Regions from separate parts of the Dietzia sp. MNB45 genome, predicted to be linked through region 2. Evidence: predicted binding sites of a transcription regulator. Region 2 holds the regulator's gene; the other holds the start of a gene.
What was found. The regulator LexA, encoded in region 2, represses DNA repair genes until DNA is damaged. The targets are predictions, from matches to a motif close to CGAACANNTGTTCG.
Positions count from the first base shown of each region.

Region 1 (5,598 bases), 1.4 Mb from region 2:
GGAGCGCTACACCGGTTACTGACCCACGCCCTCCTGACCTGCGCCCACCCAGCCGCCTAGAACGGTGGTGGGTCGATGAGTTCGTCGAGGCGTTCGTGGAGTAGGGCGCGGATGCCTTTTTCGATGTCGCTGTGGTGGGGTTTGTTGCGGGCCCACCAGCGGCTGGCGCTCTCGGGGGTGGCGCTGGCGGGGGTGGCTTTCTCGGGCGTGGTGTCGGTGGCCGCGCCGGTGCTGGAGCTGGAGGCGCCCGTCCCGGTCCCGGGGGCGGGTGGGGCGGGGTCAAAGGTGCGGGCGCGTTCGGCCTTGCGGCGTTCGGTGTTGCGGCGTTCGGTGCGGTGGCGGGCCGCGCGGCGCGACCAGAACGTCGGCTCGGCGTCGGCCTGCTCGTCACCGGTGGGCCCGGGGCTGCGGCGTTGTTGCCGGGTCCACGCCTCGGTTTCGGCGCGGGCCTGTTCACGCCGGTACTCGGCCAGCGGACCGGAGGGTCGGGTGAGCATGGTCGAACCGTCCGGGGTGCGCACGGTCAGGGTGCCGTCGGGGTGCAGGTCGTAGATCCAGTCGGAGAAGGTCTTGAACCGGTGATGGCGGCGGCACATCGCGGCCAGGTTGGCCTCGATGGTGTGCCCGCCCCGCTGGGGGTCGGCGTGATCGAACGGCACCACATGATCCAGATCACAGGCCTCGGCCGGGATCGCGCAGCCGGGGTGGCGGCAGGTGCCGTCCCGTAGCCGGATCCGGCGCGCGAGTTCGGCGCTGGGCCGGTACTGCAGGGCGGCGCGGGCGTCATCGGCGGCCCCGATCCGCGGATCGATGGGCTCGAAGGTGGCTCCGTCGCTGGTGGCGAGCATGTCCAGCAGGGCCTGCAGGGCGGCCTGGCCGGAGCGGGTGAACTCCACTCGGGCGCCGCCAGCGTCGCGGGCGTGGTTGCCGGTGGCGATGACGGTGACCTTCGGCCGCAACGCCACCCCACCGGTCCCGCCGGGGCGGGCAGGGGTGCCGGCCGGGGCGGCGTCGCCGCACACCAGAGACATCAGGGCGTCGGCGCGACGCTCGGCGATCGAGTAATCCTCGACCTCGCCGGCGCCGCCGGCGCCGGCGCCGGCGGCGGGGTTGGCGCCGGGGTTGGCGGTGTCGGCTTGGGTGTTGGCGGCGGCTTGGGCGTCGGCGTACTTGTGGTCTTTCACGCGTTGGTCGAGGGCCTCGGCTAGGACGGCGGCTTCCTCGGTGGCCAGGATCGCCGAGACGCTGGACATGCCGTCGACGCCCTTGTGCAGTCGCACCCCGCGGGTGCGGGCCGCTTCCTGACGGCGCAGGCGGATGCCGTTCGCGTCGTAGCGGGAGATGATCGCATCGACGTTGCCGCGGATGGCTTTCTCACCCATGCGCACCCCGCCCTCGATCGCGGCGAGATACTCCTCGACGACCTGCCGCTGCACCGCCTCGAGCACATCGACGTGGACGGTGGCCATCTGCGAGGCCAGGATATTCGCAGCCTGCAGATCCAGCCGCCCCTGCGCCATCGCGGACAGGATCGCCGGATACCGCAGGTGCAGATCGAGGGCGAAGGTGATCATCCGTTCGGCCCGGCCCGTCGAGATCGCCATCGCCGACACCACGTACCCCGCCGCGACATCGATCGGATCGAGCACCGCATGCCCGGGCCGACACTCACCGCCGCCCGCCCCGGACTCCTCCCGGCGCTGGCATTCGACAACCAGCTCGTAACAGGCCACGAACCGGCGCGCCGCCGCACGATTCTCCCCCATCCACCCCTCACGCGCCGCCGCCCGCAGCCCCGACAACGAAGAGGGCGCCGCGGAACCAGAGCCGCCACCGGACGGGGACGGACCACCGGACGGGGACGGGCCACCGGCCGCAGCGTCTGCGTTCCCGCCCATGTGCCCCACCCCCTGACCGTGCGCACGGTCTCGAACCTGTGTTCTATGATACGCACGCACATTCGAACAGGCAAGGGTCACACATCATCAAATAGCCCCAGCCGAGAACACGCGGGACCGTCGTGCTCACCCCAGCGACGCGGCCACCGCCGCCTTCGCCCACTGCCCCACCCCGATGAGGGTCGCCGACGCCGCGCCGCACCAGTCGCCGTAGCCGAGCAGGAACAGTCCCGGGACGCCCGGCACCTCGACGCCACTCGTGAGGACCCGTCCGTCGCGACGCGGCAGCAACCCCCGCAAGTGACCCAACGCCGGCCGGAAGCCGGTACACCAGATCACCGCGTCGACCGGCTCGCGTCGACCGTCCGACCACTCCACACCGGCCGCGGTGAACCGCTCGAACATCGGCGTCGCCTCCAGGAGGCCGGCGTCACGGGCCGCGCGGACCGGCGGCACCACGACGATGTCGCCCAGCTCGGCGATGCCGCCGCCGGACTCCCCCACGCCCCGGATAGCCGCGTTGGCGACGCGGAAGAGTTCGCGGCCGTCGACATCGTCGGGCAGGTAGCGGGGCGGGCCGGTTGTGCACCAGGTCAGCGACCCGCCGGAGTCGGCGAGTGGCCGGGCGAGGTCAGCGGCGATCTGGGCGCCCGAGTTCGCGCCGCCCACCACCACGACGCGCCCGCCCTCGAAGTCCGACGGGCCCCGGTAGGCGGCGCTGTGCAGCTGCCGGCCACGGAAGTCGGCGGCTCCCGGATAGGTGGGGACGAAGGGGCGTCGATAGGTACCGGTCGCACTGATGACCGCCCGTGCGCGCCACGAGCGACCGTCAGCGGCCCGGATGAGGAACACCTTGTCGTCGTGGTCCTGGTCGTCGTCGTGGTTGTCGTCGTGGCCGTCGTCGCCGTTGGTGGCGTTGGTGGCGTAGCCGCCCTCTCGCACTGCCCCCGGCCGCTCCACGGCGACCACCGTCACCCCGCGCCGCACGGGGAGGTCGTAGTACTCCTCGTAACCGCGCAGGTAGTCCACGACGTGGGCCGCGTCGGGATTGGCGCCGTCGTCGGTGCGGGGCATGCGGCGGCCCGGCAGGGACGAGAAATCGGCGGGCGAGAACAACCGCAGGGACGGCCAGGTGTGCGGCCACGCGCCGCCGGGCCCGTCCGAGGCGTCGAGGATCTCGAAGTTCGCGTCGGCGCGGCGGAGGTAGAAACCGGCCGCGAGGCCCGCCTGGCCCCCGCCGATCACCACGACATCGCGCACGACCGCGTCCGACACCTCGCCACCCCCTTCGGAACGGTCCTGAACTGTTCCTATCGACGGTTATCGGTCACAGCGCCCGACCGATGACCTCCTTCATGATCTCGTTCGTGCCACCGTAGATCCGCATGACGCGGGCGCCGGCGAACTTCTGCGCGATGGGGTACTCCATCATGTAGCCGTAGCCGCCGAACAGCTGGAGGCAGCGGTCCACCACGTCGTCGAGCATGTCGGTGGCCTGCAGCTTGGCCATCGACGCGGTGACGGCGTCGAGCTCCCCTGCGATCTCCCGGGAGATGCAGTGGTCGACGAACGTGCGGGTGGCCATGACCTGGGTCTTGCAGTGCGCCAGCTCGAAGCGGGTGTTCTGGAAGTCCAGGATCGGCTTGCCGAACGCCTGCCGCTCGCGGACGTACTCGAGCGTCTCGATGACGGCGGCCTCGGCCATGGCCAGCGCGTCCACGGCGATCGCCAGGCGCTCGCGCGGGAGCTGGTTCATGAGCTGGTAGAAGCCCTGCCCCTCCTCGCCGCCGAGGAGGTTGGCCGCGGGCACGCGCATGTCGTTGAAGAACAGCTCGGCGGTGTCGGCGCCGTGGCGGCCCATCTTCTCCAGGACGCGGCCGCGCTCGAAGCCCGGCGTCGAGGCCTCCACGGCGAACAGGGCCATGCCCTTGTGGCCGGCGTCGAGGTCGGTCTTGGCCACCACCACCACGAAGTCGGCGGAGCCACCGTTGGAGATGAAGGTCTTGGAGCCGTTGATGACGTAGTGGTCGCCGTCCCGCTTGGCGGTGGTGCGCACGCCCTGTAGGTCGGACCCGGCGCCGGGCTCGGTCATGGCGATGGCGGAGATCCACTCACCCGAGCAGATCTTCGGCAGCCACTCGCGCTTCTGCTCCTCCGTGGCGTAGTTCGCCACGTAGTGGGGGGTGATGGTGGAGCCGACGCCCATCCCGAAGGCGGTGTCGCCGGAGTACACGAGCTCCTCGGTGACGAGGTACTCCATGCCCGGGTCGCCGCCCTGACCGCCGAACTCCTCGGGCACGTCGAGGCAGATCAGGCCGGCCTCGCCGGTGCGCAGCCAGGTCTCGCGGTCCACGTGCTTCTGCGTGGACCACTTCTCCTGGTTGGGCGTCATCTCCTTGGCGAAGAACGCGCGGGCGTGCTCGCGGAGCAGCCGGTGGTCGTCGGTCTCCCAGGTGGGGCGGTAGTCGGGGAAGAGTGCGGACACTGGGGGCCTCCATGAGGGGACGACGACGACGATGAGGTTCGCGGCAAGTTTAGGTGTGCCCGTTCCGGCGACGGCGGGCACGCGAGCACCGAGGAGGGCCATACTCGGGTCATGAACGATTCCCCGGACCGGCCAGAGAACGCAGCCCAGCCCGAGAAGGCCACCACCCCGGCATCCTCGGGCCATTCCGTGCCCGAGGCGTTCCCCACCGACTGGACCCGGGGGCTGGTCCTGGTCGCGCACCCCGACTACCCCGAGTACGGGATGTCCGCCGCGGTGGCGCGGTGGACGGCCGAGGGCCGCAGCATCGTCTACGTCCTGGCCTCCAGCGGCGAGGCCGGCATCGAGGGGATGGCACCGGCGATCGCGGGGCCGATCCGCGAGGAGGAGCAGCGGAGGTCCTCGGCGATCGTCGGAGTGGACGAGGTGGAGTTCCTCGGTTTCCCGGACAGTCGGATCGTCAACAACGCCGAACTGCGCGACGCGGTGGCCGACGCGATCCGCCGCCATCGCCCGGACGTCGTCATCTCCCTGTACTCCGGTGAGGAGTTCGGGCCGGGGATGCCCAACCAGCGCGATCACATGGAGTTCGGCGCGGCCGTGGGGGCCGCGTACGACGACCTGGTCGCCGCGGTCGGGGTGGACGCCGCGGAGGGGCGTCCGCAGATGTGGTTCGAGTCCTCACCCGAGATGACGCACTACGTCGACGTGAAGGGTTTCGTCGAGCCGGCCGTCGACGCGCTGGCCGAGCACTCCGAGTACCTGTCGGTGCTCGACCCGGAGACGCCGGTGCGGGACCAGGCGCGGGCGCAGGTCGAGACCGTGTGCGCGTCGCGTGAGGGACTCGCGGACGGGAACCCGGTGGTGGGCTTTCGGCGCATGCGGCCCTGAGCCGGGGTCGGACCCGGGGTCAGATCGAGCCCTCCGCCAGCCGCAGGCGCTCGACGATCTCGTCCGCCCACTCCGCGTGCGGCGACGCCATGGTGCCGTCGCCCGGACGACTGACGTAGGTGAGCCAGAAGCGCTGCGCGCCCTGTCCGACGACCGCGGAGTACACCAGCGCGCCCTCCGGGCCGATGATGTCCTGTGGGACCGTGGGGAGCACCCGGAACGACACCGACCAGCCGTCGCCGACGCGCGTGGAGAGCGGTTCGATCCGCTCCTCGACCGGCCGCCCCGGGACGGGGAGCAGGAACTGACCCATCCCGTTGGCCA
Region 1 covers NZ_CP163397.1:3,333,689-3,339,286, forward strand. The annotation lists gene AB5G72_RS15950 (pyridoxamine 5'-phosphate oxidase family protein) at 1-22, shown strand, start outside; gene AB5G72_RS15955 (DUF222 domain-containing protein) at 57-1,766, opposite strand; gene AB5G72_RS15960 (NAD(P)-binding domain-containing protein) at 2,025-3,173, opposite strand; gene AB5G72_RS15965 (acyl-CoA dehydrogenase family protein) at 3,226-4,383, opposite strand; gene AB5G72_RS15970 (PIG-L deacetylase family protein) at 4,495-5,274, shown strand; gene AB5G72_RS15975 (APA family fibronectin-binding glycoprotein) at 5,294-5,598, opposite strand, start outside.
Region 1: a site for LexA is predicted at 1,930-1,943, ahead of AB5G72_RS15955 (DUF222 domain-containing protein). Genes of this name have one in related genera too.

Region 2 (5,598 bases):
TTTCGAGGTGGTCGACGGGGACGAGGTCGTGGCCGCCGGAACGGATCTCGCGCAGTTGAGGACCCGGTTGGTGGACAGGGTACGGGCGACCCTCAACGCCCGTCTGGTACCCGACAAGGGGCCCTACCGGGAGTGGACATCCGACACCATCGGCGACCTCCCGCAGTCGGTCACCGGCTCGGTGGACGGTGTCGAGGTGACCGTCTACCCCGCCCTGCGTGTCGGTGGGGACGGAATTCACCTCGTGGCGTGCGCCACGGAGGACGAGCGTCGATCCACCCAGGCGTCGGCGGTGCTCACGCTGGTCTCGGGCGGCCTGGTCTCCGCGGCATCGATTCTGCGCGGCCGTCCGGTCCAGCAGCGACTCGCGCTCACCCAGTACCCGCACGGCGGGATGGAATCCCTGGTGTCGGACGCATCGCTCGCTGCGAGTGGGCGGATCATCGCCCGGCGAAAGGGCGCACCGGTTCTCACGGTCGCGGAGTTCCACGAACTCCAGGCCACTGCGCGGGCGGAGGTCCCCGGTGCGGTGGCGTCCGCGATCTCGTCGGCGGTTCCCGCGCTGATGGCCGCCCAGTCCGTGTCGGGCCGTCTGGCGGAGGCGCCGGCAGATGTCGCCGACGAGGTCCGTCCTTCACTGGACTTCCTCGTCGGGCGCGGATTCCTCGCCCGCCATCCCTCGGATGTGCTTCCACATCTGGAGCGACATGTGCGGGCGGTCGGCCTCCGGTTGGACCTCGCGGAGAAGTCACCCGCGCGGCACGGCAAACTCACGGCGAAGCTGAACCGCTCCGAGTCGATCGTCGAGGAGGCGTGCGCCGCGCTGCGACGGCGGCCGGGTGGCGCACGGGTGTGCCGGGACCTGCGGTGGATGCTCGCCGAGTACCGGGTGGGGTTGTTCGCGCAGTCACTGGGTACCGCACGGCCGGTATCGGCAGAGCGGATCGACAAGGCGGTGGCGTCTGCGCTCGCCCCGCGGTCGTCCCGATGACGCCGAGTGGTCAGCGGCTCGTGCGGCGCTCCCGGAGGGCGATGATCTCGCGTTCGAAGTCGTCGGCCGAGCTGAACTGCTTGTACACGGACGCGAACCGCAGGTAAGCGACCTCGTCCAGATCCTGCAGAGGGCCCAGGATGGCGAGCCCGATCTCGTGGGCGGGAACCTCGGACGCACCGCCGGATCGCACAGCGTCCTCGACCTGTTGGGCGAGGCGACGCAGAGCGTCCTCGTCAACCGATCGTCCCTGGCACGCGCGGCGGACACCTCGGACGACCTTGTCCCGACTGAACGCCTCGGTCACCCCGTTACGCTTGAGAACCGTCAGCAGAGGTGTCTCGAGCGTCGTGAACCGGTGTCCGCACCGGGGGCACTCCCGTCGACGCCGGATCGCCTGACCCTCGTCGACGGATCGTGAGTCGATTACCCGGGAGTCCTCGTGGTGGCATGTCGGGCAGTACATTCCCGTGGGGCCCTTCGTCGACCGGAGTTCACGCGTCCCGGATCGTGCCTGACGGAACGCGGGGGCGGTAGACCACCGCCCACGGTCCATTCTAGGAGGCCCGCTGCCCGGTCACGCGTAGGCGGGTCCACCGAGGAAGGCCACTGCGAGAAGCATGATCACGCCGAATGCGATCCCGCACGCCAGTAGTGCCCAGGCCGGCACGTCGTCGACGACCCCGGTGGACAGCGGTGCCTCGACGTGGCACGCCCGCACGCGGTCCGTGGAGACCGGGCGCACGAGCACACGGCGACCCGGGGCGACCGACGTGACGGCGGCCGGACGGGCGGCCACCCGCGGCCGGACGAGATTCTCCGCACGCGAGGACGTGACGGCGGGCCGACTGCCCTCCGGTCGGGCCAGGGTGCGTCGCGGCGCACGGGTGGACCGCACTGACGCGTCACCGGGCCGGTCGAGGTGCGCGACCCGTCCACGATGGTCGTCGGGGCAGACCTCGGTCCACCGCGCGGCCGGACGTGTGTGGGACTCAAGCGCGACAACGGTCATGGTGGCTCCCTACTCGATACGGTGTGCGATGTGGATTCGCACACCTGTATGTGTTTCTCAGTACATCTGTTCGAATCCGAACTCCCCTAGAGTTGTATCACGCGACTCCGACACAGTCACGATCCACCGAGGAATTTCTTCGAACACCTGTGTGGCGCGCCGCAGTCCTTGGCACTAGGGTGTAGACAGATCACAACGTCGAACATCCATTCGCCGAAGGGACCACACGAGATGCCGAAGCCCGATTTCGAGTCACTGACGGACCGACAGAAGAGCGTTCTGCTCCACATTCACGACACCGTCAAGGAGCGTGGTTATCCGCCGAGCATCCGCGAGATCGGGGACGCGGTCGGCTTGCAGTCCACGTCGTCGGTGGCGCATCAACTCCGCACGCTGGAGAAGAAGGGCTTCCTGACGCGGGATCCGCACAAGCCGCGGGCGGTCGACGTCCACGGTGTCCCGGGGCAGAAGTCACGGGGCCGTCGGTCACCTGCTCCGGAGCCCCAGCGTCCGGGCGGCGCGGTCGAACCCGTTTACGTCCCCGTGCTCGGCCGGATCGCGGCGGGCGGGCCCATCCTCGCGGAGCAAGCCGTCGAGGAGATCTTCCCCCTGCCGTCGGACCTCGTCGGATCAGGTGATCTGTTCATGCTCAAGGTCGTGGGCGAGTCGATGATCGACGCCGCCATCTGCGATGGCGACTACGTGGTGGTCAGGCGGCAGAACGTCGCGGACAACGGGGAGATCGTCGCCGCCATGATCGACGGGGAGGCGACGGTCAAGACTTTCCGGAACGACTCGAGCGGAGTCTGGTTGCTGCCCCACAATCCGTCGTTCAGCCCGATTCCGGGCGAGCACGCGACGATCCTCGGCAAGGTCGTGACAGTGTTCCGGAAACTCTAAGTCCCGGTTCGAACGACGCGCCGCCCGTCCCCGAAGGGGTCAGGCGGCGCCGTCATGTGGACCGCGGGCGGCGAACTCGTCCAGTTCGCCGGCCACGGACGCGGGCAGGCGGACCACCAGCCGGGTTCCGTCCTGGGTGTGTTCCTCCTCGACCACCGCGCCCTCGGCGTGGACCCGCGACACCACGTCCCCGCGGGAGTACGGGACGGACAGGGTCACCTCGGTGTCCCCGGAGGCGACGATCTGCGTGATTCGCTCGAGGAGTTCGTCGACACCCTGCCCGGTGACCGCCGAGACGAACACGGCGTCGGGCAGCGCGTGGTGCAACTCGGTGAGGACCACGGGATCCGCGGCGTCGATCTTGTTGATCACCAGGAGTTCCCGAGGCCGCTCCGCGTTCTGCTCCTCGACCACCTCGTTGATCACCTTGCGCACCGCCTCGATCTGGCGGAGCGGGAAGGCGTCCGAACCATCCACGACGTGGAGGAGCAACTCGGAGTCGACGACCTCTTCCAGTGTGGACCTGAACGCCTCGACCAACTGGGTCGGCAGGTGTCGGACGAATCCCACGGTGTCCGTGAAGACGACTGCTCTGCCGTCAGGCAACTCGGCCTTGCGCGTCGTCGGGTCGAGTGTGGCGAACAGGGCGTTCTGAACCAGGACGCCGGCTCCGGTGATCCTGTTGAGCAGGCTCGACTTCCCGGCGTTCGTGTAGCCGGCGATGGCGATGGACGGCACCGGAGTGGTACGCCGTCGGTGCCGTTTGGTGTCCCGGGCCTGCTTCATCCCCTTGATGTCCCGGCGCAGACGGGCCATCCGCTCGCGGATCCGACGCCGGTCGGTTTCGATCTTGGTCTCACCGGGGCCACGAAGACCGACGCCGCCGTTGCTCCCGGCACGACCGCCCGCCTGGCGGGACAGCGACTCGCCCCACCCACGCAGACGGGGGAGCATGTACTCCATCTGGGCGAGGGTCACCTGGGCCTTGCCCTCACGGCTGGTGGCGTGCTGTGCGAAGATGTCGAGGATCAGCGCGGTACGGTCGATGACCTTCACGTTGACCGCCTTCTCCAGCGCGAGCAACTGTCCAGGGGTGAGTTCGCCGTCGCAGATGACGGTGTCCGCGCCGGTCGCGGCGATCACGTCCTTGAGGACGCTGACCTTGCCCGACCCGATGTAGGTGGCGGCATCGGGCTTGTCACGCCGCTGGATGAGCGCGTCGCACACCTCCGATCCCGCGGTCTCGGCGAGCTGGGCGAGCTCGGCCATCGCGGCGTCCGCCTGCGCGGCGGACCCTTCGGTCCAGACACCGACGAGCACGACCCGTTCGAGTCGGAGCTGGCGGTACTCGGCGTCGTTGACGTCCTGGAGTTCGGTGGAGAGCCCCGCCACCCGGCGCATCGAGGATCTCTCCTCGAGCTGGAAATCACCGATGGACGGATCGAGGTCGCGTGTCGGCCGGTCAGCGGCCGTGTGATCAGTAGTCATTCGGGTTCATCTTCTCACACCGGGCCCCCGGTGTCCCGTGCGAGACGGTGTGCTACCGACCACGGTGGTAATGACCGCGGGCGACGAGTGTGGACGGCCCGGTGAGCGAGGACCCGGCCTCGGTGAGTGAGACCTCCACCTCGCCGCCGGGGACCACCACGACGACGTCGCCCGTCGCCTCCCCCGAGTCGGCCAGCGCGGCGACCGCGGTCGCGACGATTCCGGTTCCGCAGGACATGGTCTCCCCTGATCCCCGCTCGTGGACCCGCATGGAGACCCGACCGTCCACCATCGGGGTGGCGATCTCGATGTTGACGCCGTCGGGGAAGAAGTCCCGGTCATACACCGGGGCCTCCTGCACCGGCAGCCCGGCGAGGCCCGCGGCGTCCAGATCGGGGACCACACAGGCGAGGTGCGGATTGCCCATGTCGACGGCGAGTCCCGCGAAGGTCCGGCCACCGACCTCCGCCGAGGACAGACCCAGCAGACGCGGCTCCCCCATGTCCACCCGCACCACCGCGTCAACACCCGAGTGTGAGAGGACCTCGGCGGGGCGGGCCCCTGACCGCGTGCCCACCGGGATCGAGCCGGCCTCCGCTCTCCCGGTCGCGACGAGGGCGTGGGCGAAGACCCGGACCCCGTTGCCGCACATCTCCGCGATGGAACCATCGGCGTTGCGGTAGTCCATGAACCAGTCCGCACCGTCCACGCCGGGCGGCAGGGTCGCGAGCACGCCGCGGTCGACGAGGGCTCCGGCGGTCGCGATCCGCAGGACTCCGTCGGCGCCGATTCCGCCACGCCGATCGCACAGTGCTCGTACGAGGTACACGTCGAGGTCCAGGTCGGCCTGATCGTCCGGGAGGATCACGAAGTCGTTGAGGGTGCCGTGGCCCTTGAGGAAGGCGATACCGTCGGGCTGCGAGGCCTGGCGCGTCGAAGTCATGGCGAAATCGTACTCGCCGGCGGGGACCGTTCCGCACTGTGGAAATGTCGGATGATGCCGGACGGTACGCCCACTAGAGTCGACTTGGAGAACGGTCCCCTACCTCCAGGAGAGCATCGATGTCCGAACGCATCACTGTCGGCGGAATCCAGGTCGACGAGGTCCTGTACGACTTCGTCAACTCCCAGGCGATCCCGGGCACCGGGGTCGATCCCGACGCGTTCTGGGCGGGCGCCTCCGAGATCTTCACCGAGCTGGCCCCCC
Region 2 covers NZ_CP163397.1:1,922,751-1,928,348, forward strand. The annotation lists gene hrpA (ATP-dependent RNA helicase HrpA) at 1-991, shown strand, start outside; gene nrdR (transcriptional regulator NrdR) at 1,002-1,457, opposite strand; gene AB5G72_RS09235 (hypothetical protein) at 1,569-2,003, opposite strand; gene lexA (transcriptional repressor LexA) at 2,193-2,903, shown strand; gene hflX (GTPase HflX) at 2,943-4,391, opposite strand; gene dapF (diaminopimelate epimerase) at 4,444-5,334, opposite strand; gene AB5G72_RS09255 (malate synthase G) at 5,454-5,598, shown strand, end outside.